2 regions of the Dorea sp. MB18-49 genome follow, and region 2 is predicted to be linked to the other one. Evidence: riboswitches for the same ligand, from Rfam matches in the RefSeq annotation. Region 2 holds a riboswitch; the other holds the start of a gene.

Region 1 (16,759 bases), on a different contig from region 2:
ATACTTTGTTAGGTAAATTGGGCATAAAAAAAGAACCGGATTCTTTTCCGACTCTCTTGCTGTGTATACCAATATACTTAGAACCTGCCACCTCCGAAAGCTGTCACTGGCAACTTTTACAGATGTATGGCAAAAAAAATAGCGGGAACTGGATTTGAACCAGCGACACCACGGGTATGAACCGTGTGCTCTAGCCAACTGAGCTATCCCGCCATAATGAGTAGCGGGAACTGGATTTGAACCAGCGACACCACGGGTATGAACCGTGTGCTCTAGCCAACTGAGCTATCCCGCCACAATCAATTTAGAAAATGTATGGGACCAATAGGGCTCGAACCTATGACCCTCTGCTTGTAAGGCAGATGCTCTCCCAGCTGAGCTATGATCCCATATATTTTGTCGTCTCTCTCGAACCGACTTCGTTAGTATAGCATTGGTTTCGTGGAAAGTCAACACCTTTTTTCAAATTTTTTAAATAATTTCTACAATTGATATTTAATTTATTAACTGGGTTGACCTCTCGGTCCTTGAAGAACGCAGTATAAGGCACTTAATTCTTCAGGCATCCGATACCCACGGAATAAAAGTCGGGTATCCTTTCCAGTGAATGTGGAGAAGGTGTTGGTAATACTTAAGGGGCAAAATTCTGCGTTAGGTATTCAAAATTTGACTGTTTGAGGCGTATGCCGAGTTTCAAATTTTGAATGCCTGCTTTTAGCAGAATTTTGCCCCTTTAGTATTACCCGCCGACGGAACCTGAACAGGAAAGGATTCCTAACTTTTATTCCGGTCCGAGTAGCCGTCGCCTGATAAATTAAATACCAATTCTATACGATTCCCTGAGCTGTCATAGCATCTACAACTTTTTCAAATCCTGCAATGTTAGCTCCGGCAACATAGTTACCTTCCATTCCGTAACGTTTTGCAGCATCGTCCATGTTGTGGCAGATGTTTACCATGATGTTCTTCAGTTTTGCATCTACTTCTTCAAATGTCCAGCTAAGTCTCTCGCTGTTCTGTGACATTTCAAGTGCAGATGTAGCAACACCACCAGCGTTTGCAGCTTTACCAGGTGCAAAGATCACACCATTCTCCTGCAGATACTGTGTTGCTTCTAATGTAGTAGGCATGTTAGCACCTTCGCATACAGCTACGCATCCGTTAGCAACTAACTGTTTTGCATCTTCAAGGTGAAGTTCGTTCTGTGTAGCACATGGAAGAGCAAGGTCAACCTTAACAGACCATACACCGCGTCCTTCATGATATTCTGAATTAGGACGGTAGTTCTTGTACTCTGTCAGTCTTGCACGTTTTACTTCTTTGATTTCTTTTAATGCTGCAACGTCGATTCCGTCCGGATCATATACCCATCCTGTAGAATCACTTGCTGTTACAACTTTAGCTCCAAGCTGCTGAGCTTTCTGGATTGCATAGATTGCAACGTTACCAGCTCCGGAAACTGCAACTGTCATTCCCTTGATGTCTTTTCCGTTGATCTTTAATAATTCTTCTGTTAAATAGAGAAGTCCATATCCTGTAGCTTCTGTTCTTGCTAAAGATCCGCCGTAGCTTAATCCTTTTCCTGTCAGAACACCTTCATACAGGCCTCTGATTCTCTTGTACTGACCGAACATGTAACCAATCTCTCTTGCACCTGTTCCGATGTCTCCTGCAGGAACATCTGTGTCAGCTCCGATATATTTGCAAAGTTCTGTCATAAAGCTCTGGCAGAATGCCATTACTTCTCTGTCTGATTTTCCCTTAGGATCGAAGTCAGAACCACCTTTACCTCCGCCGATTGGAAGTCCTGTCAGTGAGTTCTTGAAGATCTGCTCAAATCCAAGGAATTTGATGATACCAAGGTTTACAGATGGGTGCAGACGTAATCCTCCTTTGTATGGTCCGATTGCGCTGTTAAACTGTACACGGTATCCTGTATTAACCTGAACCTGTCCTTTATCGTCTACCCATGGAACACGGAATTTGATCTGTCTTTCAGGTTCAACAAGTCTTTCAAGAAGAGCGTCTTTTCTGAATTTCTCCTCGTTAGCCTCTACAACAACTCTTAATGACTCTAATACCTCTTTTACTGCCTGGTGGAATTCTGGCTCTGCAGGATTCTTAGCTACTACTTTCTCCAGTACTTCATCAACATATGACATAGCTTTCTACCTCCTAAAATAATATACGTATCCTTTTCAAAAGCGTCCCTGTCCAACAATTTGTCCAAATGCTGCGATCCAGCCGCCGGCTGTTTTTTCTACACGCTTTGGAATAAAAAAGCAGATGACTTACGCCATCTGTTTTTCTCTGACGCCTTTGTCCTTTACTATTGTAAAGCAAACAAGTGTATCTGGCAAGATTTTTTTTACAGTTTTTATTATTTTTTGCAACTTTTTACAAAACCCTTGCAGATTTTGCAAGGGTTTTGTGCTTTTTCTCATGTTTTATTCATTTTTATGAAACAGATTGTGCTCTAAATTGCATTTATTATAACACAAGGATGCCAATTTTCATCTCATTACCGGAAGTCTCAGACACCTGAACATTCATTATTTGAAGTATTTTACTCCTGATTCGAAGATCTTCATATCCTGTTCTCCGTAAATGTTCATTGCCACACTTCTGTTTCTTCTTTCTGAATGCGCCATCTTACCAAGTACACGTCCGTCCGGGCTTGTAATACCTTCGATCGCACAGTAAGAACCGTTGACATTCCATTCTTCGTTCATTGTGATATTTCCTTCCGGATCACAGTACTGTGTTGCAACCTGGCCATTTGCGAATAACTTGTCCAGCCATTCTTTATTTGCAACAAATCTTCCTTCACCATGAGATGCAGGGTTGGTGTATACTCCGCCAAGTTCTGCTTCTCTGAGCCATGGAGATTTGTTCGTTACTACTTTTGTATAGACCATCTTGGAGATATGGCGGCCGATCGTGTTGTATGTAAGTGTCGGTGAATCCGGCTGCTGTCCTGTAATCTCTCCGTTTGGTACCAGACCAAGCTTGATCAGAGCCTGGAATCCGTTACAGATACCAAGTGCCAGTCCGTCACGCTCATTCAATAATTTTTCTACCGCTTCTTTCATCTTCGCATTCTTAAATGCTGTTGCGAAGAATTTTGCTGATCCGTCCGGTTCGTCACCTGCACTGAATCCACCTGGGAACATGATGATCTGTGACTGTTCGATCGCTTTTTCAAATACTTCTACAGAATCAACGATATCAGATGCACTCATATTTCTGAATACTTTTGTGATCACCTTTGCTCCTGCTCTTTCGAATGCTTTCGCACTGTCATATTCACAGTTTGTTCCAGGCATTACCGGGATAAATACGGTCGGCTGAGCGATCTTGTGGTCACAGATATAAATATCAGATGTATCATATAATCCTGTCTCCACCTTCGCATCCTGTCCTTCCGCTCCGGAATTGGTCGGGAATACTTTTTCCAGTGTTTCTTCCCATGCAGATACTGCTTCGTCTAACGCAATCTTCACATCGTTATATTCAATAGCTGCGCTGTCTGTTACTTCACCAATTACAGTATAAGTAATTCCAAGTTCAGATACCTTATCAGCCGGTACTTCTGCGATGATATCTCCGAATGCCGGTGCAAATAAGTCTCTTGCGTCTACATCGTGCTCGATCTTCACACCCATGCCGTTACCGAATGCCATCTTGCTGACTGCTGCCGCAATACCATGTCTGTCCAGTGCATAAGCTGCTACGATCTTACCGCTGTGGATATCTTCTGTAAATTTACCGTACTGATCCATAACTTTCTCGTATACAGGAATGTCGTAATTATCTGTCTCAATACGAAGCCATACCAGTTTATCTCCGGCTTTCTTAAGTTCCGGTGTGATAATGTCTTTCTCTTTTGCAATGTCTACTGCGAAAGATACCAGTGTCGGTGGTACATCGATGTCTTCGAATGTTCCTGACATACTGTCCTTTCCACCGATGGATGGAAGTCCGTATCCAAGCTGTGCACTGTAAGCTCCGAGAAGAGCTGCGAACGGCTGACTCCATCTGTGTGGATCTTCTGTCATACGACGGAAATATTCCTGGAATGTGAAACGGATCTTGCTGTAATCGCCACCTGCTGCAACGATCTTTGCGATAGACTCTGTCACTGCATAGATTGCTCCGTGATATGGGCTCCATGTTGACAGATATGGATCAAATCCGTAACTCATCATACTTACGGTATCGCAGTCTCCTGTTAATACCGGAAGCTTGGCAACCATTGCCTGCGTCTCTGTCTTCTGATATTTTCCACCATGCGGCATGAATACAGAAGCTGCTCCGATGGATCCGTCGAACATTTCTACCAGACCTTTCTGTGAGCATACATTCAGGTCTTTTAACATATCAAGCCATTTTTCTCTTACGTCTTTTACTTCTTCTCTTACGAGGATGCTGTCTTTTCTGTTCGGGATATCAACCGCTACGGTTGTCTCCTGGTGTGCTCCGTTGGTATCAAGGAATGCACGTGAAAGATTTACGATCTCTTTTCCTCTCCATGAAAGGACCAGTCTTGGATCTTCTGTTACGACAGCCACCTTTGTTGCTTCCAGGTTCTCTTCGGATGCATATTTCATAAATTCATCTACATCTTTTGGATCTACAACAACTGCCATACGTTCCTGTGATTCAGAGATTGCAATCTCTGTTCCGTCAAGGCCGGCATATTTCTTAGGTACTTTATCAAGGTCGATCTGAAGTCCGTCTGCAAGTTCTCCGATAGCAACAGATACTCCGCCTGCTCCGAAGTCGTTACATTTTTTGATCAGCTTGCTGACTTCTTCTCTTCTGAATAATCTCTGGATCTTTCTTTCTGTAGGTGCATTACCTTTCTGTACTTCTGCTCCACAGGTCTCGATAGACTCTTCTGTATGTACTTTGGAAGATCCGGTTGCTCCACCGCATCCGTCACGTCCGGTACGTCCGCCGAGAAGGATAATGATATCTCCAGGATCTGAAGTTTCTCTGATGACTGCACGTCTTGGTGCTGCCCCGAGTACTGCTCCGATCTCCATACGTTTTGCAACATAATTCGGATGATAGACTTCTTTTACTGCTCCGGTTGCCAGTCCAATCTGGTTACCATAAGAGCTGTATCCGTGTGCTGCTTCTCTAACCAGTTTCTTCTGTGGAAGCTTTCCTTTTAATGTATCTTTTACAGATACGGTTGGATCAGCGGCTCCTGTAACACGCATTGCCTGGTATACATATGTACGTCCTGACAGTGGGTCACGGATGGCTCCTCCGAGGCAGGTAGCAGCTCCACCAAATGGCTCGATCTCTGTCGGATGGTTATGTGTCTCGTTCTTGAAGTTCACAAGCCACTCTTCTTCCACACCGTCTACTTCGATCGGCACAACGATACTGCATGCATTGATCTCATCGGATTCTTCCTGATCCTGTAATTTTCCTTCACGTTTTAATTTTCTCATTGCCATCAGTGCAAGATCCATCAGGCAGACAAATTTGTCTTCTCTTCCTTTGAAGATCTCGCTGTGATCAGCGATGTACTGTTTGTAAGTCTCTTCCATCGGCTCTCTGTAATCGCCGTCGCCGAATGAAACGTCTGTAAGTTCTGTCGAGAATGTTGTATGACGGCAGTGATCTGACCAGTATGTATCCAGAACGCGGATCTCTGTCATGGAAGGATCTCTGTCTTCTTCTGATTTAAAATAATTCTGGATATGCTGGAAGTCCTTAAATGTCATGGCAAGTCCGAGAGAATCATATAATTCTTTTAACTTCCTTTCTTCCATATCTTTGAATCCGTCAAAGATTTTTACATCTGCCGGCTCATCAAATACGGTAACTAATGTCTCCGGCTTTTCGCCCTGTGCTTCTCTGGAATCTACAGGGTTGATGCAGTGTTCTTTGATTGCTTCAAATTCTTCATCTGATAAGCTGCCTTCTCCTCCATGGATCACATAAGTTGTCGCGGTACGGATGACCGGCTGCTCGTCTTCTTTGATGAACTGAATACACTGAACAGCGGAATCCGCTCTCTGGTCAAACTGTCCCGGAAGAAATTCTACAGAAAAGATTCTGCTTCCTTCTTCTGCCGGAAATTCTTCTTTATATAATGTATCTACAGGTGGTTCAGAAAAGATGCCATTACATGCTTTCTCAAATGTCTCATCGGATACATTTTCCACATCGTAGCGAATCAGTACACGAACACTGTCCACGTCTTTGATTCCAAGATAGCTGCGGATCTCAGTCTTAAGCTCCTTGGCCTGTACATCAAATCCTGATTTTTTCTCCACGTACACTCTTTTTACATTGCTCATAAGTAATCCTCCATAAATGAATTTTTACACATTTTCTATTGTTAGTATAACACAACAATCATTATTTAATACAATTAATATATCTAAACACTTTTATAATCTGTACTTATTAATCCTTTATCATTTTCATTCCCATCAATCCATTTTTACAGATTTACGATTCCTCTGGCTTTTTATAATATTTTTTAATAACGAACAATACGATCCATATCACTACCAGCACCGCTCCAAATACCTCACTGATACGGATCACCATATCAGAAAAGAATCCTTCCGGCAGCATCCGGATCATATAATCAGTCTCCGGATTGAATATCCATAGATTATTGGTAAAAAACAGTTTATGAAAAATCGTAAAACACGTCGTAAAATCTATACTGAAAGCAATGCCAAGCAGTACACCTATGACCAGCCATACACCAAGTGCAATCGAATATGCCCTGCAAAAAAGTCTCTTCCAGTCTTTTTCCCGCTTTTTAAACATCATCAGTATGGCTGCAGCTACAATCAGGCAAACTCCCCCGACCTTAATACCTCCCAGGAATAGATTCCTGACATCTCGCATATGCAGCCGGTCTCTTTCATTGAAGAAATCCTGCTCTTTTCCTTCCACCGTTGTTACAACTGACAGCTTCTCTTCTTTTCCGATCAGATAGTTCATCATATGTTCTGTCACGTACATGACATGGTCGATGTTCATATCCAGATCTTCTGTCACTTCATATTTCTGGTATTCTTTTTTGTAAAATCCATAATGACTGTCTCCATATACTGCCGCCCAGATACTGAATGCAAGTGCTGCGATCACTGCACACATCATGGCCACAACCGATATGAGCGTTGTTAATTTCTTCAAGTTTTTTTCCTCCTGTTCTTCATTATTATAACACTTCTATTGTAAATACGGTTGTAATTTTCTTTCATTTCACTTATAATACAGTTAAGATTCATTAGGAGGACTTATCATGGATATTAACTATGAGTTATATAAAGTATTTTACTATGTAGCTTCCACCTTAAGCTTTTCGGAAGCTTCCAAGCAGTTGTTTATCTCGCAGTCGGCTGTCAGCCAGTCGATCAAGGCATTGGAGAAAAAGCTGGATCAGACCTTATTCATCCGAAGCACCAAGAAAGTACGTCTTACTACCGAAGGAGAGATTCTTCTGCGCCATATCGAACCGGCGATCAGCCTGATCAAGCGTGGGGAAAGCCAGCTTCTCGATGTCGGCGCACGCGGAGGACAGCTTCACATCGGAGCCAGTGATACGATCTGCCGTTATTTCCTGGTGCCTTATCTGGAACGCTTCCACCGGGAATTTCCGGGAGCGCATATCAAGGTTACGAATGCGACATCGATCCGCTGCGTAGAACTCCTGGAGACCGGGCAGGTGGATCTGATCGTTGTCAATTCACCGAATTCCTATCTCGGAAATGTTCCGAATGTGAAAAAGATCAAAGATTTCCAGGATGTGTTCATTGCCAATGAAGCATTTAAAGAATTAAAAGGAAAGAAGGTTTCTTTCAAAGAACTTCTGGACTACCCGATCCTTATGCTGGACAGAAAGAGTACAACCAGTGAATATCTGCACAACCTGTTTCTTCAGAATCAGCTGGATCTGGTTCCGGAGATCGAACTCAGCAGTAATGACCTTCTGATCGACCTTGCCCGCATCGGACTTGGAATCGCATTTATTCCGGATTTCTGTCTTTCCCAGACAGCCGATTCGGATTCTCTGTTCATTGTTGAGACGAAGGAATCGCTTCCGGAACGCGAACTTGTCATTGCGCATAACGAGAAGGTTCCGGTATCCAAAGCCGCACAGGAGTTTTTATCTTATTTTTAATATGTTTACAAACTCTTTTTCCTGCCAAAGTATCCCTGGAGAACTACCGGTGGCAGCTACTTTTATTTACTTTCGTATAAAATACCATGTGGCATATGTCCCTCATGGTATTTTTTTCTATCATATTGTTCTATAATATATTTTTCTATAAATAATATTTTTCTGATTCTGCTTACCTCTTATCCATCTGTTCTTCCTTCCAGAACCCTGCTATCTTTTCTTCGATATTTTCACTGTTACAGATCTGGAAATCATTCCACTCCCTCGGAAACACCTCCTGGCACCGCTGGTCCATAAAACGTTCATCCAAAAGTGCAATCACCCCTCTGTCCTGATCAGTCCGGATGACTCGTCCTGCCGACTGTAGCACCTTATTCATGCCCGGATACAAATAAGCATAATCGAATCCATTCAGATTCTTCCGGTCAAAATAATACTTTAAAAGTTCCCGTTCCAGACACACCTGCGGAAGTCCTGTCCCGATGATCATTGCCCCGATCAGTTTATCTTCCGTCAGATCAATTCCTTCTGAAAAAATACCACCCATCACACAGAAGCCGATCAGGCTGTGTGCTCTTTCCTGTTCGAATTTTTTCAGGAATTCTTCCCGTTCCTGCTCCGTCATATATTGGGACTGTACTGCAACTTCAATCTGTTCCTGCGGCAGTTCCATGAATGTTTCCCACACTTCTTCCAGAAATCGGTAAGACGGGAAAAAGGCAAGATAATTTCCTGTTCTTCCTTTTATCACACGCATCATATATTCTGCATACTTACGGTACATCTCCGGTCCGCGTCTGGTATACTTCGTGCTGACATCATTTCCCAGAAGCAGTAATCTTTTGCTTTGTTCAAATGGAGATTCTGCATAGATCGCATAATCATCCTTTGCCGCAGATAACAGTTTCTTATAATAATTGATTGGAAGAAATGTTGCCGAAAATAATATCGTACTATTTCCTTTTCCCATATATTCCTGCAGGCATCCCGCCGGATTGACACAGAACAGATGCAGGTAAAACTTTCCTTCTTCACTTAGTTCTGAATAAATCAGATAATTTTCATCCAGCCGGTCATGAATATATATGAAATTACGGATACCAAAGTAAAACTCCAGTACCCCTTTCCGTATTACTTCATCTTTACAGTCTTCTATAAACTCTTCCAGCTTTGTCATCAAAGACAATAGCTTAATATACACATGTGACACACTATTCAGTATCTGGCAGCCGTCACATTCTCTTTTTAACTCCAGAAGCTGCTTATTGCAGTTCTCCAACGCCGAGACAAGTTTCGGTTCTCCGTATTTTACCAGCTTTTTGATTTTCAGAAAATCTTCCTTGCAAATACTGGTGCTGTACATGGTTCTCCCACGTTCGACCAGATTGTGTGCCTCATCGATCAGAAACAGATATTCTCCTTTGACGCCGTCTCCGAAAAAGCGTTTCAGATGTGCATTCGGATCAAAGACGTAATTATAATCACATATAACCGCATCTACCCACTGCGATACATCCAGTGCCATTTCAAACGGACACACATTCCATTTCCTTGCCTGTTCTTCCAGTACTTCCCGGCTCATCTCATCTGTCGATGTGAGCAGTTCATAAACAGCAGCATTTACACGGTCAAAATGTCCTTTGGCATATGGACATGCATCCGGATTACAGATAGTTTCCTCACAGAAACAGATCTTTTCTTTTGCCGTCAATGTGATGACTTTCATCTTCAGATCCTGCTTCCTCAGGATCTCGAATGCCTGACTTGCCACCGTTCTGGTGATTGTCTTCGCCGTCAGATAAAAGATCTTTTCTCCCAGTTCTTCCCCGACTGCTTTCACCGCCGGAAATACGGCCGCCATTGTCTTGCCGACTCCGGTCGGTGCCTGAATAAATAATTTCTTTTTTCTCAAAATTGTCCTGTATACCGACGCAACCAGTTTCTTCTGTCCGTCTCTATATTCGAATGGGAATTCCACTGTTTTGATTGAAGCATTTCTCTTGGCTCTCCATTCCATCTGGTATCTTGCCCATTTTTCATATTCTGATACAAGTTCTTCGAACCATTTCTTAAGTTCTGCCCGGGTATATACCTCCTGGAATCTCCGGATTTCTTCGGTATCTAAATTACAATACGTCATCTGTACTCCGATTTCTTCCAGATTTTTCTGTTCTGCATAGATATAGGCATAGCATTTTGCCTGAGCCAGATGTAAAAGCTGCGGTTCTTTCAGACGTTTCAAATCCTTAAATACTCCTTTGATCTCGTCGATCACCACACGCTTCGGAAGTTCTATGATCCCGTCCGCTCTTCCTTCTACACTCAGGATAAATCCATCGCACGCTATCTGATACTTTAACGAGACCTCTGCACGGTACTCTGCCCCCTGCTGTCTCTGGATTTTCCGGTGTATCCGGCCGCCCTGCTGCATAGCCTCCTTATCTGCCCCGCCGGTCCGGTTGTCAATGTCTCCATGTCTCAATATAAATTCCACCAGATTCCGCACCGAAATGCGGATACACGGTTGTTCCAGATTCATGATCTGCTCTCCCCCAATCGTTCTTCATACATCGGTCGAACCGCTCCCGTCATCCCTGCGATCACATCGATCACCGTCATGATATCTCCGCTCCGGTTCTTCTGATAAGCATGGTAGCTTCCCTGAATGCAAAAACTCAACATCACGTTCATCGCCGTATCTTCTTCAAACTCCGGATATTTTTCAAAAATCATCTGCTTGATACTCCGCTCAATACTGTCCGCGAAATGATTTGCCTGACTGCCGGAAAATAATATTGCCGTCAGAGAATTCTGAGATATATAGGCCATCAGAAGTTCCCTTGCGAATTCTGCCGGATGCTCCAGAAGATATTCCGGATGCTGAATACTGTTCGCAATCGACTGTACCACTTCTTCTTCCATCGCATCTGACAGATCGTAGATATCTTTATAATGTGCATAAAAGGTAGACTTATTGATCCTTGCACTTTCACATAATTCTTTTACTGTTATCTTTTCCAGAGGTTTTCTGGAACGCAGTTCGATAAATGCATTCTTGATTCCCCGCTCTGTTTTCTCAATCCTAAGATCCATTTCATTTTCTCACTTTCCCGACACTTTTTCCCATTCGTCGGTTATCCACCCATTCGTCGGTTTTGTCGGTGGATACCTTCTCGCATTTCTCTTATAATATGATTATAGATCAAAAAAGCAACTACTGTCCATTATCTTTTCGGCAGTTAATTATTTACGTTGCATTTTTACGGAGGTTAATATGGATTTTTACGGATTTTACACAGGAAAAATATTCGACGCCTATGAATTTCTCGGCGCACACCCGGACAAAGACGGAACCACATTCCGTACCTTTGCACCTGCTGCATCACGCATTACAGTCATTGGGGAATTTAACGACTGGCAGGAATGGGAACTTAATAAAACTTATGACGGAAATTTCTGGGAATGTTATGCCAAAGGTGCAAAGCCGGGCATGATGTACAAGTACCGCATCTACAGACAGGACGGAAACTGCGTAGAGCACTGCGATCCTTACGGCTTCGGCATGGAACTCCGTCCGAACTTCGCGTCTATCATCCGCGACCTGTCCCATTACAAATTCAAAGACAGCAAATGGATGCAGAAGCGTTCAGTATGCAAGGACAAACCACTCAATATCTACGAACTGCATTTCGGCTCATTTAAGAAGCCTTCTGAAAAAGCAGACGACTGGTACACTTATGTAGAAATGATCGACATCCTGATCCCTTATCTTAAGGAAAATGATTATAACTATATCGAGATCATGCCGCTCAGCGAACACCCGTGTGACGAATCCTGGGGATATCAGAATACTGGATTCTTCAGCCCGACATCACGCTATGGAACTGCCGAAGAACTGATGAAATTCATTGATGCCTGCCACAAGAACGACATCGGTGTGATCATGGATTTCGTGCCGGTACATTTTGCCGTTGATCATTATGCACTGGCCGATTATGACGGAACTTCACTTTATGAATATCCACATCAGGACGTTGGTGTCAGCGAATGGGGAAGCTGCAACTTCATGCATTCCAGAGGCGAGGTCCGAAGCTTCCTGCAGTCTGCTGCGAACTACTGGTTAAGCGTATATCATGTGGACGGAATCCGTATGGATGCAATCAGCCGTATCATTTACTGGCAGGGTGAACCGGCAAGAGGTGTCAACAATAATGCAGTAGACTTTATTCGTGAAATGAACCGCGGATTAAAAACACTGCACCCGACAGCTATGCTCTCTGCCGAAGATTCTACTTCTTTCGAAGGCGTAACAAAACCTGCTGATCAGGGCGGACTTGGATTCGATTACAAATGGGATATGGGCTGGATGAACGATACACTTGACTACTTCCGCACCGCACCGGAATACAGAAGCCGCGATTATCACAAGCTTACGTTCTCCATGATGTACTATTATAACGATGTTTTCCTTCTTCCGCTTTCACATGACGAGGTGGTTCACGGAAAGGCAACCATCGCCCAGAAAATGCATGGAGAATACGAAGAGAAATTCCCACAGGCACGTGCCTTCTATATGTACATGTATGCACATCCTGGAAAGAAATTAAACTTCATGGGGAATGAGATCGGACAACTCCGTGAATGGGATGAAAAACGTGAACAGGACTGGGATATCCTGAAGTATCCAATTCACGATGCATTCCATCACTTCATGCAGAAACTGAATCATCTGTATATGACAACTCCGGCTCTTTCCGCAAAAGACTATGAAAACGCCGGCTTCCATTGGCTGGACTGTCATCAGGAAGAACGCTGTATCTACGCTTTTGAAAGAACGGATGGCAAAGAACGTATTGCCGCTGTCTTTAATTTCTCGGATGAGGATCAGAAAGGGTATGAACTTCCGGTGGAAGATGCGAAAGAACTGGAAGTGATTCTGGCTAGTGATGATGAAACTTTTGGAGGATGTAAGAAGTATACGAAGAAGAAAGTGAAGGTTACGGACGGGAAGGCTGTGCTGGATCTTTCGGCTTATTCGGCGGTGTATTATTCGATTGCTGTTTAATGCATTAAGCGAAGGCTGCCCGGACCGGAATAAAAGTTAGGAATCCTTTATTCCGGTCCGCGTAACCGGTCTGATGAACTAAATAACAATTTACTTCTTCTTCGGCTACGACTTTGATGAAGCCGCGCTCTTCCTGTGTAATGATAGATTTACCATTTGCGCTCATGATGAATTTACCACATTTTACGGCAATTCCTTTTTCTTTCGCCTTGTCTTCTGTCATTCCGGCAGATGCAATCTCCGGATCTGTATAAACGCATCCTGGAACGATACTCAGATCTATGGATGGTTCTTTTCCGGCAAGCTTTTCAGCTACAACCATTCCCTGTGCGCTTGCCGCGTGTGCAAGCTGTGCACCAAAGATCAGATCACCGATTGCATAGACTCCCGGGATACTGGATTCGAAGTTTTCGTTCATCAGCACACGTCCGCGTTCCATATCCGGTTTTACATTTTCTCCAAACAGTCCATCTGTATTCGGACAGCGTCCCACTGCACACAACACATACTCTGCTGTCACTTCCTGTTCCTTTTCTTTCTCTATATAGTGACAGGTACAGGTCTCTCCTTCTACTGTTACGCCCTGTACTGCCGCAGAAGTATGGATATCAATGCCTCGCTTTTTCAGGATCTGTTCCTGCCAGTTCGTATAACTTACGGAATACTGCGATCGCATTATCCAGCGTTTCTTTCGATTCGGTCTCGGTTGGCTCTACCATCAGTGCTTCATCCACGATCAATGGGAAATACATTGTAGGCGGATGAATACCATTGTCCAGCAGACCTTTTGCGATATCCATTGCCGAGATTCCGGATAAATTCACCGGTGAACCATGTGTCAGGTGTCCGCCATGTGCAAGGTTCAGGCCCATAACGGTATCGCCTGGTTCGAGAAGTGCCTGATACACTGCAGTATTGGCATTGGCTCCGGAATGCGGCTGTACACATACATGCTCACATCCGAATAATTCTTTTGCTCTTTCAATTGCCAGATTCTCCAGAATGTCTACATCTTCGCATCCGCCGTAATATCTCTTTCCCGGATAACCTTCTGCATACTTATTGGTCGGTACGGTTCCCATTGCCAGCATCACTGCCGGGCTTACAATATTTTCAGATGCAATCAGCTCCAGATTTCTTCTCTGTCTGCCAAGCTCTAATGCAAGTGCTTCCCCAACTTCTTTGTCACATTCTGTGATGTAGTTTGTTACATCTTCGATTCTGTTCATTTGTTTTTACCTCCTTCGGAATCTGCCTGCTTTTCGCGCCCATTCCCTATTTTGAGCACTAAAAAAGCAGGCAAAAAATACTTTCTTTTCAAAAGTGTTTTTTGTCTGCCTCTGTCCTTTTACCTGAAAGATTACTTCTTCGGTACAATTCTTATTGTTCTCCAGAGCGTCGTCCGAATTCGTTCCCTTTTACCTGAGAGTTTCTGCATGCCCCTTCAGCTCCTATGCTGCATGATATCTTTGCTTCCTTCTACGCATTTTATTAAAATAATACGTTTCACTTCATTTATGCACTTTGCACATATGTATCTCACAAATCCACCCATCAACCATGCAATTAGCACAACAAGTTATGTCCTTTAAGTCAACAGTAAATCCATAAGTTAATTATTTATCACAAAAGATGGTACCTGTCAAAGCATTTCAACTCTGCCAAATACCATCTTCTTATCTCCATCTCTTAAAGCTTATTCACTGCTTCCGCAAGATAATCATTGCTTACTTCTGCAAAGTTCTCATTCTCCACTGCCTCTGCAAGACTTGCATCGATCGGCATCTTACCGATGACCGGAACGCCGAGTTCTTCTGCCACTTCGTCGATGTGGCTCTCGCCGAATACGGAGATCTTACGTCCGCAGTCCGGACATACCAGATAACTGTAGTTCTCGACGATTCCGAGTACCGGGATATCCATCTGTCCTGCCATATTGTAGGCTTTCTTTACGATCATGCGTACCAGATCCTGCGGGGAAGTTACGATCACGATGCCTTCTACCGGAAGGGACTGGAATACGGTAAGCGGTACATCACCGGTTCCCGGCGGCATGTCTACGAAGAGATAATCCAGTTCTCCCCATGCAACATCTGTCCAGAACTGTGTGACAACACCTGAGATGACCGGACCTCTCCAGATAACCGGATCATCTTCTTCCGGAAGTAAAAGGTTGATGGACATAATCTTCGTTCCATCCTTTGCCTCACATGGGAAAATATTTTCTCCATCCCCTTTTGCTTTTTCATGGATTCCATACATCTTCGGAATGGATGGACCTGTGATATCTGCGTCCATGATACCTACAGAAAATCCCTGTTCTCTCATCAGCCTTGCAAGCGATGCGGTAACCATAGATTTTCCAACGCCGCCTTTTCCGCTGACAACTGCGATCACATGGTTGATGTGTGATTTTTTATTTTCCGGTTTGATCAGACTCTGCGGTTTGCTTCCGCATTCACCTGCATGGGAACAGCCCGCACAATCGGACGGGCTGCAGCCTGTTTTTTGTTCTTCTGCCATTTATCTTACTCCTCTACAGCCGCAATAAGTTCTACTTCACACAGAACTCCCTTTGGAAGTGTCTTTACTGCAACACAGCTTCTTGCCGGTTTTGATGTAAAGTATTTTCCATATACTTCGTTGAATGCTGCAAAGTCACTCATATCTGCAAGGAAGCATGTTGTCTTTAATACCTTGTCAAATGATGTTCCAGCTTCTTTTAAGACCTCTCCTAAGTTCTTACATACCTGCTCTGTCTGTGCTTCAATTGTAGTTGCTTCTACATCATTCACTTCCGGATTGATTGCGATCTGTCCTGCTGTATACAGTACTCCGTTGTGTACATATCCCTGTGAGTATGGTCCAAGTGCCTTTGGTGCTTTTTCTGTTGCTACGATTTTCATAATGTTATTTCTCCTTTGCTACTTCATATAATTTCTGTGCGATACACACATCAAATAATCCCATTCCAACCGATTTGAAATATGTTGTCTGACCTTCTTTGATCTCTTTTTCCCCCGATACGAGATATTCATGCATCAGTTTTACCCGGTCTTTTGTAAGTTTTCCACTTGCCAGAGGCTGGCTTAGATCTCCGCTTTCCTCACATGCGTATGGCAGTTCAATGTATACATTGTCCACCAGATCCAGTACTGCATCCGGGATTTCCCTCATTTCCGGCATATAAGAGCCGATCGCAATGATGCATTTTCCTCTCAGAAGTTCTTTATCATCCGGAAGAACAGGTGTGGTAGAAGGAGTTGTTGTACAGATGATATCACTGTTTCGTACAAGCTCTTCCACTGCTTTACATTGTACTACCTTTACGTCTTCCTTATCAATAGCTTTTTTCAGTCTTTCCAGATAATCTGTCAAATCACGGTCACTGTGGTTGAACACATATACGGTATGGATATCTCTTGCCGCACATGCATACACAGCCTGATGGAATCCCTGCATTCCTGCTCCGATGATTCCTACGGTGCGACAGTCTTTTCTTGACAGATGGCGGATCCCCACACCGCCGA
Region 2 (16,759 bases):
GGTTCTTGGTCTTGTTGTTCCGCAGGCATCCGTAATCTCGATTCTCGGAACCATGTTCGTCGGAGCACTGAAAGGAATCGCCCCGCTTCTGGTATTCTTCCTGGTTATGAGTGCACTCTGCCACATGAAGTCTGGTCAGAAGACCAATTTAAAATTTATTATCATTTTGTACATGGTTGGTAACCTTGTATCTGCCTTTGTAGCCGTTATTGCCTGCCGGTTATTCCCGGTAACACTGACCTTTACAGACACTGCTTCTGCTACCGATATCACTCCGCCAAGCGGAATTGCGGAAGTGCTCACCAACCTTTTGAACAATCTCGTTAAGAATCCGGTTGATTCCATTGTCAATGCTAATTATATCGGTATTCTTTTCTGGGCAGTTATTTTTGGAATTGCATTAAAACACGCGAACAAGGGAACAAAAGATGCACTGGAGAACATTTCCGATGCAACGGCGACCGCAGTTCAGTGGATCATCAACTGTGCTCCGTTCGGTATCATGGGACTGATCTTCTCTACGATTTCAGAACAGGGACTGGATGCATTACTTTCTTATGGAAAGTTAATCCTCGTTCTGGTTGGAAGTATGGCTGTTGTTATCTTCATTATCAATCCGGTCATTGTATTTATTTTCACAAAACAGAACCCATTTCCACTGGTATTTACCTGTCTGAAAGGAAGCTTTATCACAGCATTCTTCACCAGAAGTTCTGCTGCCAATATTCCGGTTAATATGGAACTTTGTAAGAAACTTGGTCTGGACGAAGATACCTACTCTATTTCCATTCCACTTGGAGCTACGATCAACATGGCAGGGGCTGCGATCACAATCTCTGTAATGGCTTTATCTACCGCTCATACACTGGATATCCATGTAGATTTTCTTACATCGATCATTCTCTGTGTACTTGCTGCATTAAGTGCCGCAGGTGCTTCCGGAGTTGCCGGCGGATCTCTTCTTCTTATCCCTATGGCCTGCAGCCTCTTCGGTGTACCGAATGATGTTGCCATGCAGGCTGTCGGTGTTGGATTTATCATCGGAGTTATCCAGGATTCCTGTGAGACAGGCCTCAATTCTTCATCCGATGTACTTTATACAGCCATTGCTGATATCCGTGAAAAGAGACTTCGCGGTCGGAAATAATACATAGAAGCTGCCACTGGCAGCTTCTATTCCATATTAAAAAATACCGGGAGTGGAAGAATCTTTCTATTGATTCTTCCACTCCCGTATTTATTCTTATTTTTTCACTCAAACCATTGGATTCCGTTATCCTTTAATTGATATATCCTGCCTTTTTAAGCTCCTCTTCTGCCTTTGCAAGATTCGCATCAGACACACGGATAATCGGTCCTGTACAGCCCATTCCGCTCTCTGCATAGATGTTCTGCTTCCACAGTACTTTCACCGCATCTTCCAGATCCATAACTTCTATTCCCGCAATCTGGGATGTCACGATCTCTTTTGGCGGAGCCTTTACTTCTATGGCTTCCGATGCCGGTTTCGACATCTGTTTTCTTGCCGCCAGAATATCTTTTAAACCGGCTTTGTCTGCTGCTACAAATTCTTTCTTTGCGATCTCAAATACTTTACTTTTTACCAGCTCCGCCGCATAACGGATTGCGCCTGCGATCACCGGTGCTCCTGACGCCCTGGATACAATCATAACCAACTGTTCATAACCTTCCCCGACACCAGGGCCATAACCATATCCGGATGCTTCAAAGCTGCCTCCTGTTGTGTAAGAAGATAACATCTTCACCATGATATTTCCGGTCAGCGAATCACATACCATAATGTCCGGTGTTCCCTGCAGTACATCATTTCCACGCATTACACACCCCCCGTCAGCTCTTGCTGATTCAGCAAACGTAATGTCGTATCCGTTTTTCTCAAGTTCTTTTAATGCCATCTCCGTCTGGCGTGCACCATCCACATTCAGGATTCCCACTGTCGGATGCTCCTTACCACACGCCTTTGCAGCTATGATTCCATAGATTGTATTTTTGATCATTCCTTCTATACGGTCTGAACTGGAAGTTCCGGTTGTATTGGCAATGAACATCTCTCTTCCCTTCGCCGGAGTCACAACACGTCCAACCGTCGATACACCAATCGGGAATGGGAAATGCATCGTTACTGCACCGTCTACTTCATGCGATGCAAGCATTTCTTCCATCTTCTTATGACCGTCTTCATCATCTGTTACCTTCACGGTAGTAATGCCATCTGCTTCCAGTGTTCCGATATAATATACGTCAATTCCATCTTTTGCTGCCATCTTTGCGGCTTCCATGGCATTCTCTTCTCCATGTTCGCTACCCATTCCGGTCAGTGCAATCCTCGGTTTCTTTCCAAAGTTTCCGGTCTCCAGACCTTCTGCCATCTGCAGAAATGTGTCTGCAATGATTTTTTCAATCTTATCTGCCATCCTGCACACCCCCTATTCAGCCATCAGGGTTGCTGCAAATTCTTTCATCGCCTTTGCGATCAGTCCCTTTACTTCTTCCTCAGATACACCGGCAGCTTCTTCCTGTACAGCTGCTGTATTGCCATGAATAACGAATGATACCCCATCGAAAAGGTTCGTCATACGTCCAAGGAACAGGCTTCCTTTTCCGATGATCATTGCATTCTTAATCTTTCCATCCAGAATGTCTTCTCTTGCAAATCCTACATATGGGACACCGGAAGGAATGTGACCCTGTGTCGGTGCCCATCCGGTCAGGCCATGTTCTTTTGTAAAGTTTGCAAGTTCTTTTCTGTCCAGCTCGCCTCTCTTAACAGCCAGTGCACCGATCATCTTATAATTGGCAAGCGGTACATCTCCTGCTCCTGCCGGTTTTGTGATATCCGGATTCTGCATCTCCGGTGAGAATTTATCGATATCCGTAATTTTCATTCCTGCACGGTCAAGCGGGTCTGCTACCAGGCTTCCGATTACATTCTGCGGTGCAGAACCGGTTCCCACACTGTGGCGTCCAAGCATTCCGAGATCGATCTCCGGATTCACTCCGTCATTCTCAGATACAACAACTGCAAATCCTCCCAGGCAGTCTTCCAGGATCGGAAGGCCTTTCTTTACATGATCTTTTCCGTTCATACCAAGTTTTGCAGTACAGCCTCCTGCTGTAACGACAACCGTCTTATACGCGCCTGCTTTTACCAGTGCGGCTGCCTCGATCAGTGCATGTGTCGGTGCTGCACAGAATCCTCTGGCATCTGATCCGGTTGCATTGACAAGACCTGCCACCTCTGCTGCCGCCTTCGCAAAGTTACCGCCGCCTCTTTGGTTCATATCTCCACAAGCTTCTTCCGCACAGTCAATTACATATTCAACATCTGATTTCTCAATTCCTGCATTCTTCACAGCATAGAGAAGGGCAAGTACACTGGAAGCCTTGCTCATAAGATTTTCATGCATAACATGAGAAGACAGGTTCACATCAATGTCATGTGCCGGTTTTACACAGCCCACTAACTGATGCTCAAAATATAATGGTTCCGCATGATCTTCGCTGATCAGCGTTTCGATCTCAGAAAGTTCCACCCCTTCATGGATTTTTTCAACTATGTCATCAGAGATTACCGGATCTTTGGCAAATGTTTCTTTATATTTTTCAACAAATGCTTTGTCCAGTCTCACTACTTCGAACATATCACATGCCTGTACCAGAAGCAAGAATTCTTCTTCCGGCATGATCTCTCCATATTTTCCGTAACGTTCTGCCCCTTCTTTTTTCTTGTCATAATACGGGAATTCTATTTCGGCAAGTTCATCCGGATGTGCATTACCGATATAAGTCTGGTTCGGCCAGTAAGACACTGCCTCTTCATAAGAACGGAGATGCTCCGGTACTGCTTTTAAATATTCCGAATCTGGATTCACAACTCTTTCTGTTGTCTGTGTTGTTCCGTTGTATAAAACCATATCTGGTGTATGTACTAATACATAACTTGCCCCTTTAATTACACTGTTCATTGGTTATCCACCTTTCCATTTACCTCAAAATAAATACCCTGAAATTTAGAAAAAGGACAGTCCCTGTAGGAACACAACGGACCTGTCCTTTTCATTCGTATGAGAAACTTCGGACTATAACTGATCTCTGATAGCCTGCATCTCTGAAACGATATCATCAACATCTAATACCATTTCCATCATGCCTACCTGCTCATCATAAACCGCTTCGTCAAACTCTGCTTTCATCTCTGGTTCGCATACGTGATATACCGTGAGTCCAAGCTGGACCCCTGTCAATGGACCTGCGAAAGTAGGATCGCCTAAAGTTACAGTCTCAGCTGCAAGACCTGCAGCCTCTCCTTCTGCTGCACCAAGAACCACTACTAAGTTCTCTGCACCATATTCTTCAGCGAATTCTTTTACTCTCTTCTGGTTTTCCAGATCCATTGCGCCTGCGCTCGTTCAGACGAAACATTCCGTAGATGAGAATACGATCTCAGCACCTGCAGTTTTTACACATTCTGCGATAGCCGGTCCCGGAATTCCATCACGGTCTCCGATAATTATTGCTTTTTTCCCTTCTAAAATAGCCATAATTACGATCTCCTTTCTTTTTTATTTAAACCTTATCAAGGTCATTCATCTATGATTTAGAAATTACCTCTCGAGAATCAGATATATTTCTTAATCATTGCTTCAATTGCTTCAGCTGTACAGTCATCTTTTACCAGCTCTTCTACTTTTTCCCCGTCTTTATAGATTGCCATTACAGGAAGTCCAAGAACTTTCTGGGCAATTGCAAGACGGCGTGCTTTTGTTGTATTTAACGATGTGAATTTGAGCTTGTCCCCATAAGTATCTGCAAATTCATGTACCTTCGGCATCAGTGCCTGACAAGGAACACATCCATCTCCATAAAAGTCAACAAATACATAACCTTCTGCTTTTAATACTTCTTCTTCAAACGTAGTCTTATCTACATCTATCATGTCATTTTTCCTCCTTTTTTTATTATAATGACCCGGTTAAATTCCGGAGTTTCTCCTAAAAATAATCTGACATGCTGCGTTCGACCTGAACAGCTGCGATCGCACCATCTGCTGCCGCTGTTACCACCTGACGCAGGCTCTTTACACGTACATCTCCTGCTGCATATACACCCGGAATATTGGTATGCATATCAGCATCCGTCTTAATGTACCCTCTTTCATCCATGTCAATGACGCCTTCAAAGATCTTTGTATTCGGAACCGTTCCGATAAATCCGAACAGCCCGAACATTCCGTCTTCCGGATCTGCTTCGACTTTTGTTACTTCTCCGGTCTTAACATTCTTCACATACATTGCCTGAAGGATGTCGTCACCTTCCAGTTCTTCTACGACACTGTCCCACATAAAGAAAAGCTTCGGATTCTTAAATGCTTTTTCCTGAATTGATTTTGCAGCCCGCAGTTCATCTCTTCTGTGAATGATCGTAACTTTTCTTGCGAATTTTGTCAGATACATAGCCTCTTCTACCGCGGAATCCCCACCGCCGACTACATATACTTCAAAATCTTCAAAGAAGTTCGCATCACATGTTGCACAATACGAAACACCTTTTCCTCTGAACTGTCCTTCTCCCTTGCATCCAATTGATCTTGCATGTGCACCGGTAGCAATGATCACATTCTTAGCACGGTATTCATTTTTTTCACTTTTCAGAATTTTTACATCGCCTTCCAGTTCTACCTCTTTGATCATATCCGATACTCTTTTGGCCCCGAATTTTTCGGCCTGCTTCGTCATCCTTGCGATCAGGGAAGGTCCTGACTCCCCTTCTACGATCTGTCCAGGATAATTCTCAATCTCATCTGTGATTGCAATCTGTCCGCCATCCTGTCCTTTTTCAATGATCAGAACATTCAGCCGGCTTCTCCCTGCATACAGTCCCGCTGCCAAACCAGCAGGACCTGCACCAAGGATGATAACGTCATAAATCTCACTCATTTTACGTTATATCTCCTTTATTTTTACATGTATTACTCGAAAATGGTCTGTCCGTCAACTTCTGTTGTCAAAGCTTTCAATGCTTTTTCTACGATCTGACGGCGTAATTTCTTTTCTTCTTCCTTATCCAGTGCCGGATTACCAAGTGGATGTGGAATTGCAACTGCCGGTACGATTCTGTTTGCACCAACTGTCATAGAAATCGGAGTGACTGTACAAATATGTACAACAGGAATTCCTGCTCTTTCGATTTCTTTTACCATCGTTGCACCGCAACGAGTACAGGTACCTCAGGTAGAGGTAAGGATTACTGCATCTACTCCGTCGGCTTTTAATTTCTGTGAATATTCTGCTGCAAATGCTTTCGCAGATGCTACAGATGTTCCGTTTCCTACGGTTGCATAGAACAGATGATGAAGCGATCCGATCACACCTTCTTTTTCCATATCGCGAAGAACATCTACCGGAAGTACACGGTCCGGATCTTCATTCGCATATACCGGATCATATCCGCCATGTGCAGTCTCATATGTCTCTTCTGTAAGATCTGTAACTCCTGTAATATCATACTCTCCATAGTGAGAAGCACTTGAACTTTCTATGTGGTCCGGGTTTCCCTTTGGAACGATACCACCGGAAGTAACCAGGGCAATCTTCGCATGTGCAAGATCCTTCACTGCCGGATTTGGTTCTACTCTGTCAAAATTCGGCATCGGATATTCTGTTACATATGGCTTGTCATTCAATTTCTTGATCAGCATCTTAACCGCACGTTTGGATCCTCTTTCTTTTTCGAAGAAGTTTACACGTACACCATTTGGGATATATCCTTCTTCTGCAGATGAACCGATTTTTTCTCCTTTTGCCAGTTTCACTGCCAACGGAGCAAGTTTCTTCACTGCATCCCTCATACCTGCCGCACTGTTCTTTGTTGAGATCATGTAGACATCATTCTTGAACATATCTGCTCCAGGGTTTTCTACATACATACCTGTAACTGCAGGAATTCCAAGTTCCTCCTGAACAGCTGCCGCAATTGTACCGCAAGCCACACCATAACGTCCTGCATTGAATGCCGGTCCTGCAATAAATACATCCGGTGCCTGCTCTTTTACCATTGCAAGAATATCTGCTTTTGCTTTTTCAAGGTTCTCATTGAAGTAAGAATCTCCGCAAATAACTGTTGCAATAATCTCTGCTTCATCTTTAAAATTCTGTGTCAGTGCCAGACCAGGTCCTACAACTTCCCCAACACGAATTTCTGCAGGATAGTCTGCTTTTTCCTCTCCACCAATCTGTGCAAAGAACTGGTTGATATAATGAACTACTTTTATCTTAGACATATTCTTATCCTCCCTCTTCTATCTTGCACTCAGTTTATTGAAACCTGTCTCATTTGTTGCACCTGTGATTACCTGAAGTTCTACTTCCAGAGATCCGTCCTCACGCAGTGTCTCTTCACTTGCTCCGGCAATCTTTGTCACATAATCCAAAGTTCCAATTACTTTATCAAGTTTTGGCAGGATAACAACTTCATTTGCATTACCACCTGTTACAACCGCATCTGCTGCCACATCTGCGTCCGCAAGAGACTGTGATTTTCCATCACGTCCGGCATACTCATCTGTAATAATTACAGTCTTGATGCCTTCTGCTTCGACCTTCTTACAGTTCATAATAAGGTCTGTATCCGGATTACCAAATCCTTCCTGTGATACGATAACGCCATCCAGATCTAACATCTTACACAGTTTTGCTGTCCAGTCAGAAGATCTTTCTTTATCTGCAAGGTATACATTTTCATTTGTAATGATCTGACATACAAAGTTCAGTGTCTTTCCATGTTCTTCAAACAGATCATGAACAACCGGATTATTCTCATGTACATATGTAGGATTCTTATCACATGCAGATACACAGTTACCGGAGACGATTGCTCCGTCCATGATCTCTGTAGGACTTAAGATTGTAGGAAGTGTCTTCTTTGCATCCACTCCGTATACATAAGTGTCATGTAAGAGTCCCTGGCTTTGAAGCATCTGGACATATGCAACTCTCGGAAGATCCGGATACTGTGTGATTCCTTCTTTGATACCGCATGTCTCATACACTTTTGTCTCATCTGGTGTAAGCTCACGCGCTAATTCCCCAATGTAAGCTGCTACCCGGAATCCGGCAAACCGGACTGCTTTTTCATATTCATGCTGCTTGATACCTTCTACAGGTTCACATACCATAACCAGATTCAATGTCTTGGAAAATGGTGTGTAATCAGCTCCCGGTCCGGTCATGTCAATGATACCTTCCTGGAAACCGACGATTCTTCCTGCTGTTACAACAGCCATTCCTTTTAATGCATATGTCTTTCCAGAACCAACGGTATCAACTTTTGAAATAATTCCCGGGAATACCCCGCCTTTTCCCTCAACTTTTACTCTTGGTTCGATCACATCTTTTACCGGTGTGATTCTTACTGATTCTCCTGGTTTCGCAATATCAAAAGTGACTGTTTTGATATGCTCATCTTCCAATGCTACCGCTTTTACAGCTCCTTTATCTACATACAGGATTCCATCTTCAATCTTTGATGTATCCGCAAACTGGATATCCTTAATGTAAATATTCCCCATTTCTAATCTCACGATCTTTTCCTCCTTTTTTCATCTTCTTTTATAAAACGCTACCCGTTTTACAACCTCTTTTATCACTGTCTTCTACCAGACATCCGCAGACGCCAGTCCGCTCTCTAATAAAGTCCAGTCAACCAATTGAAAATCCTTATAAACTTCTTCTTTGTAATACTTACTTTTATCTTGAAATTTCTGACATACCAGAATCGCATTTTCAATCAATCTGACAGATTCCCCATCCACCTTCTCCTTTCTCTCAGATATCAGCACAGATTTGTACGGTGTTTCCTTTGGTTTTACACTTCCTGATAATGGATGTGTCAATAATCTGTGACCTTCGTAAATTCTGTCCCTTACTACCTTCAGAAGTTCTTCATAAGAGAGTTCCAGATAGATTACCTCATGTGTATCATCCAGCCTGGATCGTACAAGCGGATTATTTGTGATCACCATATACTTACTCATTCATGTCCATCCTCTCTTATGTTATTTCAACCAGCCTTAGAAAATAAAAAGGACGTTCCACGCCAGTTACTGCGTTCAAACGTCCTTTTCTGTCTTTCGTCCTGTTAAATCTAATTCCCCTTACAGTACAAGATTCAGAATGTAGTCCCTTTCTCCGTCCTTTTGCCTGAAAGTTTCGTCCGGTTTTTCTCCATTTTTTTCGATACCGGTTTGCCTCTTCGGCGGCTGCCCTGGCAGCTCTCTCTTGAGAAATATCATCCCACTCTTCTTTTCAGTTATAGAAAATTTTTATATCATTTATTTTCTTCCTCTATATTACATCATTGTTACTTATATTGCAATACTTTATCTTTTTTTATCTTTTTTTAGTTGTTTTGAACAATTATGTAATCTGCTTTTTGTATATTTTTCTATTTTCCCTCCGTTTTTCGTTTTCACTTATTCATTATTCACAAAGTCTTTTTTCTTTATTTTACTTTTTTATTTTTTAAGAAATTATGATAGTAATCGTCATGCAATTCTTTCATCTGGCTGCTCAGGAAGAACAATGCAAGAATATTAGGAATTACCATCAATGAATTGAAACAGTCTGCCATATTCCATACCAGATCAACCTGTGCAAGTGAACCTAACAATACACAGAGCGAAACCAGAACCGCATACGGCTTTACTGCCTTTTTTCCAAATAAATATTTCACATTGGCCTGCCCAAAGAAATACCAGCCAATAATCGTCGAAAATGCGAAAAAGAACATACAGATTGCAATAAATACATTACCGAATTTTCCGAATACACTCGAAAATGCATACTGGCTGAGTGCTGTACCTGTAAGCCCTGTCGGAATCGACTGTGTTGTAATAATCACCAGTGCCGTCAGATTCAGAATTACAAAGGTATCAATGAATACACCGATCATTGCTACAAATCCCTGCTCTACCGGATGTTCTACTTTCGCTACCGCATGTGCGTGAGGCGTCGATCCCATACCTGCTTCATTCGAGAACAGTCCTCTTGCCACACCTTTTGTGAGTGCAAGCTTTACCGTTGCTCCCACTGCTCCGCCACTGACTGCAGACGGTTTAAAAGCACCTACAACGATAGAATAAAATGCATATGGGATTTCTTTAAAGTTTGCAAAGATTACAATCAGTGATCCGATAATATAAAAACATGCCATGATTGGAACAATCGTCTCTGTAACTTTTGCAATTCTGGAAATTCCTCCGACAAATACAAACAATGCGATAGCCGCTATAATGATCCCCACCACTATCTGTGGTATACCAAATGCAGTATGAAATGCTGACGCTATCGAGTTGGACTGTACCGCATTTCCCATAAATCCCAGTGCAAAAATAATCAGAACAGAAAAGACAGCTGCCAGGATTTTTCCAAAAGTACCTTTGAAAGCCGCCTGGATATAATAAACCGGTCCGCCTGTTACATGCCCGTCTTTTCCTACATGCTTATATTTCTGAGCCATAATAGCTTCTCCGAAAATGGTCGCCATTCCAAGAAATGCCGCAATCCACATCCAGAAAATCGCTCCCGGTCCGCCTATTGCCAATGCTGTTGCCGCTCCTGCAATATTCCCCGTTCCTACCTGTGCTGCAATAGCCGTTGCAAGTGCCTGAAATGATGACATACCGTCTTTTCCCGCCGTTCCTTTTTTCGAAAACAGTCCGCCAAACGTTCTTTTCCACCCGGCCTTAAATCCACGTATCTGGATAAATCCGAGCCGGATCGTAAATATAACACCTCCTCCTAACAGCAGAATGATCAAAATATAATCTGCCAGATAATGCTGAATCAGTAATACGATATTATTCAGTTTATCCAAAGTCTTTCCTCCTTACTTATAGATTTTACGAATAATGAATTAAGTCTTTTCTATAAATATACTCTTTCATTTATTTTAAATCAATATTTTATTTTATTTTTTATTTTTTTGTACATTATGCACAAATCAATTTCTACATACCTGCATATATAAAAAAAGACCGTGAAACCGCCATGCATGCACTTTGGCATACATAGCCGATTCCACGGTCTCTTGTTTTATCTCTTATGCTTCAATTTTCTGATTCTTACCACTCGAATTTCTTCTCAAAGTAAGCATCCAGATCTTCAATCTTGATTCTTTCCTGTTCCATGGTATCTCTGTCACGGACAGTTACTGCTCCGTCTTCTTCAGAATCGAAATCGTATGTTACACAGAATGGTGTTCCGATCTCGTCCTGACGACGGTAACGTTTTCCGATATTTCCACGGTCATCATATTCGCAGTTGTATTTCTTGCTTAACTGTGCAAATACTTTCTCTGCGCCTTCATTCAGCTTCTTAGAAAGCGGAAGCACACCGATCTTAACCGGTGCCAGTGCCGGATGGAAGTGAAGAACCGTACGTGTATCAGGCTTCTCCTCTGTTCCGATCTCTTCTTCATCATAAGCACTGCAAAGGAATGCAAGTACCATACGGTCTGCACCGAGTGACGGCTCGATAACGTATGGGATGTATTTTTCCTTTGTCTCATCATCAAAGTATGTCAGATCCTGTCCGGATACATTCTGATGCTGTGTTAAGTCGTAATCTGTACGGTCAGCGATTCCCCACAGTTCTCCCCATCCGAATGGGAATAAGAACTCAACGTCTGTTGTTGCTTTACTGTAGAAAGAAAGCTCTTCTTTATCATGATCACGGTAACGTACTTCATCATCTTTCAGTCCTAATGCAGACAGCCAGTTCAGACAGAACTTCTTCCAATAATCAAACCATTCAAGGTCTGTGTCCGGTTTGCAGAAGAATTCCAGTTCCATCTGTTCGAACTCTCTGGTACGGAATGTAAAGTTACCAGGTGTGATCTCGTTACGGAATGATTTACCGATCTGTCCGATACCAAATGGCAGTTTCTTTCTGGATGTACGCTGTACATTCTTGAAGTTTACGAAGATTCCCTGTGCAGTCTCCGGACGGAGATATACCGTATTCTTCGCATCCTCTGTTACTCCCTGGAATGTCTTGAACATCAGGTTGAACTGACGGATATCTGTAAAGTCATGCTTTCCACATGTCGGACATGGGATCTGATTCTCATCGATAAAGTTCTTCATCTGCTCCTGTGTCCATGCATCTACCGCACCATCCAGTTCAATGTTATTCTCTGCACAATAATCTTCGATGACTTTATCCGCACGGAAACGTTCGTGACACTGTTTACAATCCATCAGAGGATCACTGAATCCTCCGAGATGTCCACTTGCGATCCATGTCTGTGGATTCATAAGGATCGCACAGTCCACACCTACATTGAACGGAGATTCCTGAATGAATTTCTTCCACCATGCTTTTTTTACATTGTTTTTCAATTCTACTCCGAGATTACCATAATCCCATGTATTTGCAAGCCCGCCATAGATCTCAGATCCCGGATATACAAATCCTCTTGCTTTCGCCAATGAAACGATCTTATCCATAGTCTTTTCTGCCATTTTTTTATCCTCACCTTCTAAAAATATTCATAATTGTAATTAATTATAGCGTCTGACTTCTTTGTTTTCAAGCCTTATCGCACAATTGTTTCCAATATCTCCAATGATTTGAAGCGTTTTCCCAGATATTCATCCAGATATGCTTTTGTAAGTTTCTTCAGTTCTTTCAGCACATCTTCTTTTACCACGAAAGTATATAGTTTCTCAACCGGAGAACACACGATGTACTGCAGTGTATATAATGTCGACGGAAGCAGCCGGATTCCATCGGAAATATGTCCGGCACACTGCGTGCATATCACACCACCCCGCCGTATACTGAACACTTTTTCCCGCTCTCTGTCCCCGCACATAATACATTCCATCACCTGCGGTCCTTCCCCGTTCACGGTAATTGTCTTCAACTCATAGATGCATCGTATCAGTTCATTCGGAATATGGACATTCGTCAACGCTCGCAGCGTCTGATACAGAAGTTTCAGCATCTCTGTCTCATCATTCGCCTCTCTTGCATAATATCCCGCCAGATCCATAAAATAGAATCCATAATACGCACCTTCTACATCTGTACGCAGTTCCTGGAAATAATTGGAAATAGAGGCCGACACCAGTGTGTAGGATGTCCGCCCCTCATACACAGTAAACTCTCCAAAAGAAAAAGGGCTCGTCACTCCCATCAGTGCGCTGTTCGGTCTTCTTGCACCGCGTGCGAATGCCGAGATCTTCCCTCTTTCCCTGGTCAGTATTACCACTCGTCTGTCATATTCACCTATCGGTGCTGCTGTCAGTATCATGCCAGTCAGTGTAATCTGATTTACCAATTGTATCTCCTTCTTTGTATCTGTTCATCGTCTCCTCACAGATACGCATTCCCTTATAATACAGATAATCTTCTATCTTTCCCGTTGTGACGAATCTGTCCCAGTACTCTTCCATATGATCACCTCATCCTTTGCCAGGGCATATTTTTTCTAATGCTCCAAGATTAGGTTCTCCCATGGATACTGCTTTTTATTCGTCCTCGCGGTATCCAAAATTTTTCATCAGGAATTCACTGTCTCTCCAGTCTTTCTTTACTTTGACCCAGAGCTTGAGATTGACCTGCTGATCCAGCATTTTCTCGATCTCATAACGTGCAGTACTTCCGATCTTTTTCAACATACTTCCTTTTTTACCAATAATTATCCCCTTGTGTGAATCGCGCTCACAGATAATTGTTGCATCGATGTGCATCACTTTATTTCTGACTTTCATACTGTCGATGGCAACTGCGATACCGTGCGGAATCTCTTCCTGCAAGCAGTGCAGTGCTTTTTCACGGATCAGTTCGGCCACAATCTGACGCTCCGGCTGATCTGTAATGGTATCTTCATCATAGAACTGTGGTCCGTACGGAAGGTATTTCATGATCACTTTTACAAGCTCATCGGTATTGTCACCGTTTCTCGCAGATACCGGAACGATTTCTGCAAAGTCATAGACATCTTTGTACGCAGCGATTGAAGGAAGAATCTCTTCCTTCTTCACGCTGTCGATCTTATTGATGACCAGAACGACCGGTGTCTTTACCTTTTTAAGCTGGCTGATGATATGCTGTTCACCTGCTCCGATAAATGTTGTCGGCTCTACCAGCCAGAGCACCACGTCAACTTCATTCAATGTACGTTCTGCCACATTGACCATATACTCCCCAAGCTTGTTCTTTGCTTTATGGATTCCCGGTGTATCCACGAACACAATCTGACCGTCATCTGTTGTAAGTACGGTCTGGATACGGTTACGTGTCGTCTGTGGTTTATTCGATGTAATCGCGATCTTCTGTCCGATCAGCTGGTTCATCAGAGTTGATTTTCCAACGTTTGGACGACCGATCAATGTTACGAATCCTGATTTATAATCCTTTTTCATATTTTCTCCTGTTCTTTTATCCGTTGAAGACAACTAAAATGTCGTCACATTTTTAAACATATCTTTTGCTTCTTCTATCTTCTCTTCGCTTCCGATCACGCAGACCTGTCCGGCTTTCATCACTGCCTCTACGACATCCGCCAGTTTCCGGATATCTTCCTGTCCTGCCTCAAGGATCTGCAGACGCTCTTTCTTGATTGTCTCTGCACTGACTTTATTCATGTACAGATTGAACGAACGGTCTCCTTTTGCAGACGGTGTCATCGGCTGGTCAATATTACTCATAGTTCCGATAATATATTTATTCATATCACGATCGCTGACGGTAAAGTTTCTCAGATAATCGGCAATGCCTTCGTAAACTTCCATCGTTCTTTCCAGGTTCGGATCACGGTAAGATACAAAATAGCCCTCTCCGGTACGGCTGAATCCGCTCATGCAGCCATAAGCGCCGCCTTTGACACGGATATTCTGCCACAGGTAATCATAGCTTAAGATCACCTTTAAGATCTGCAATGCACCCGTATAATCTGCCCCGTTATCAATAAAGTTGCCGACTCTTGCCACATACTGAACTTTGGAAGCAGTCTTGAATCCTTCATTCTTCATCTCACAGTGCAGTACGCATCTGGTATCTTCCACCGGATCTTCGAACATTGCTTTCTTCAGACCTTCTACCAGCTCTTCCATGCCGTTCAGGCCCTCTTTTGCAGCCGTGTAACTGATCATCATATTGTCTGCACGGAACAGCTTATGGGCCAGCATCTGAAGCTTCTGTACCAATACGTCTTTTTCTTCTTCAAAATGTTCCTCGATATAAGCGATCTTATCATAGAACTCGATACCGCTTGTCATGTCTTTTAACTTAGATGACGGAGATGCATAAGACATCGCACGAAGCACTGCTGTTGTATGTCCGGATGACTGGAATTTCATAAGAAGTCTTGACTTCTGCATCGCAAGAATCTCTCTGATTCTCTTGGTATCTCCCAGTTTCGAACGTGTCAGGATCTCCTTCATCATCCGGAATACGACTGGCAGTTTCTGATATAATGCCTTTCCTTTGATTTCAAATGTTGCTTTGAATTCTTTTTCCGGCACTTTGGAAATGTCTGTATACAGTTCCAGTGATGTTCCGATACCGCCGGTATGCACGTTGATCTCATTAAAGAGTTCTCCGTACTTATAATTCTCGGTATCAATGACTCCAAGTACTCCCTGCAGGATTCCGACATACGGAAGATCTGCTTCTTCCACACCTGACATATCGAATAACACATCCACGTATCCGATGCCATTTGTCTCAATCTCATGGTATACTACCGGTACATCTGCGATTCTTTTTTCTTCATTGATGATTGGCTCAATCTCTTTTGAAATATCTTCTCTTGAAAGAACCGGGATCTTCTCAAGATCTTCTACTGCATCCGGTGCTGACTGATATGCCTCTAATGCATTGGAACGCTCTACCAGTTCTTTTCTTTCTTCTTCTGTAAGACTTTCTTTGTATGCCTGCAACTTCTCCTGAAGTTCTTTGTCCATTCTTGCAGTACGTCCTTTTTCCGGCTTGATCAGCACAATCGCACCGTGCGTATTCTCTAACAGATATTTGCGGATCAGTTCTTCATAATATCCTGTTCCGACCTGTGCCTTTAAGAACTCGAATGTATCCAGCGCTTCGATATGGATAAATGGTTTTTCGTCATCGTATAACCAGCTGTCCATAATCTGCAGTCCGTACATCAGTCCCTTCGGATAACCTCCGAAATCCGCCTCTCTGTAACGGAACTCATTATAATTGATTCCGGCTTCGAGAGCTTTCTTATCCATTCCATTTTCAACAATATCTTTTAATGTATCCTCGATTACTTTCACAAATGCTTCTTTCTGTTCTACATTCGCATTCTTCGCAATGACAGAAAAGATCGGCTGATAAATTCCGTTGTCATACGATCCCATAATGTCTTTTCCGATCCCGGCATCCGTAAGTGCTCTCTTAAGCGGTGCTCCCGGTGCAGATAACAATGCATAATCCAATACTTCAAATGCCAGATACAGCTTCTCATCCAGGCTTGTTCCAATGACTTTATTGTAAGAAATGTAAGTATTATCCTCTTCTGATTCATCGCTTGCTATGGAATATGGCATCTCTTTTTCGATCACTTTATCAAATGGTTCCTGATAGCGGATCTTGGAATCTACCGGCGCATAGTCGAATTTGCTCAGATATTCCTGATCCAGCCAGTTTAATTTTTCTTCCATGTCCATATTTCCATACAGGTAAATGTAACTGTTTGACGGATGATAATA

What was found. A riboswitch is a leader RNA that binds a small molecule or an ion and turns the genes downstream of it on or off. The one in region 2 is predicted to bind glycine.
Region 1: another riboswitch for glycine. It lies ahead of glyA (serine hydroxymethyltransferase); the one in region 2 lies ahead of NCY30_RS02180 (GrdX family protein).

What each region holds. Positions count from the first base shown of each region.
Region 1 is NZ_JAMOYX010000001.1:82,068-98,826, reverse strand. It holds tRNA gene NCY30_RS00535 (tRNA-Met) at 140-213, opposite strand; tRNA gene NCY30_RS00530 (tRNA-Met) at 222-295, opposite strand; tRNA gene NCY30_RS00525 (tRNA-Val) at 317-389, opposite strand; gene gdhA (NADP-specific glutamate dehydrogenase) at 828-2,162, opposite strand; gene NCY30_RS00515 (phosphoribosylformylglycinamidine synthase) at 2,553-6,320, opposite strand; gene NCY30_RS00510 (TIGR01906 family membrane protein) at 6,475-7,140, opposite strand; gene NCY30_RS00505 (LysR family transcriptional regulator) at 7,286-8,164, shown strand; gene NCY30_RS00500 (helicase C-terminal domain-containing protein) at 8,337-10,703, opposite strand; gene NCY30_RS00495 (TetR/AcrR family transcriptional regulator) at 10,700-11,257, opposite strand; gene glgB (1,4-alpha-glucan branching protein GlgB) at 11,439-13,229, shown strand; partial or broken gene NCY30_RS00485 (FAD-dependent oxidoreductase) at 13,324-13,860, opposite strand; gene NCY30_RS15280 (hypothetical protein) at 13,838-13,996, opposite strand; partial or broken gene glyA (serine hydroxymethyltransferase) at 13,997-14,458, opposite strand; glycine riboswitch at 14,560-14,633, opposite strand; gene NCY30_RS00475 (Mrp/NBP35 family ATP-binding protein) at 14,919-15,752, opposite strand; gene NCY30_RS00470 (RidA family protein) at 15,758-16,135, opposite strand; gene NCY30_RS00465 (ornithine cyclodeaminase family protein) at 16,140-16,759, opposite strand, start outside.
Region 2 is NZ_JAMOYX010000002.1:72,767-89,525, reverse strand. It holds gene sstT (serine/threonine transporter SstT) at 1-1,147, shown strand, start outside; gene grdD (glycine/sarcosine/betaine reductase complex component C subunit alpha) at 1,281-2,435, opposite strand; gene grdC (glycine/sarcosine/betaine reductase complex component C subunit beta) at 2,448-3,986, opposite strand; gene grdA (glycine/sarcosine/betaine reductase complex selenoprotein A) at 4,101-4,562, opposite strand; gene trxA (thioredoxin TrxA) at 4,640-4,957, opposite strand; gene trxB (thioredoxin-disulfide reductase) at 5,013-5,957, opposite strand; gene grdB (glycine reductase complex selenoprotein B) at 5,990-7,300, opposite strand; gene NCY30_RS02185 (glycine/sarcosine/betaine reductase component B subunit) at 7,319-8,599, opposite strand; gene NCY30_RS02180 (GrdX family protein) at 8,672-9,052, opposite strand; glycine riboswitch at 9,197-9,309, opposite strand; gene NCY30_RS02175 (alanine/glycine:cation symporter family protein) at 9,520-10,893, opposite strand; gene NCY30_RS02170 (glycine--tRNA ligase) at 11,141-12,541, opposite strand; gene recO (DNA repair protein RecO) at 12,616-13,335, opposite strand; gene NCY30_RS02160 (hypothetical protein) at 13,307-13,477, opposite strand; gene era (GTPase Era) at 13,553-14,449, opposite strand; gene NCY30_RS02150 (insulinase family protein) at 14,483-16,759, opposite strand, start outside.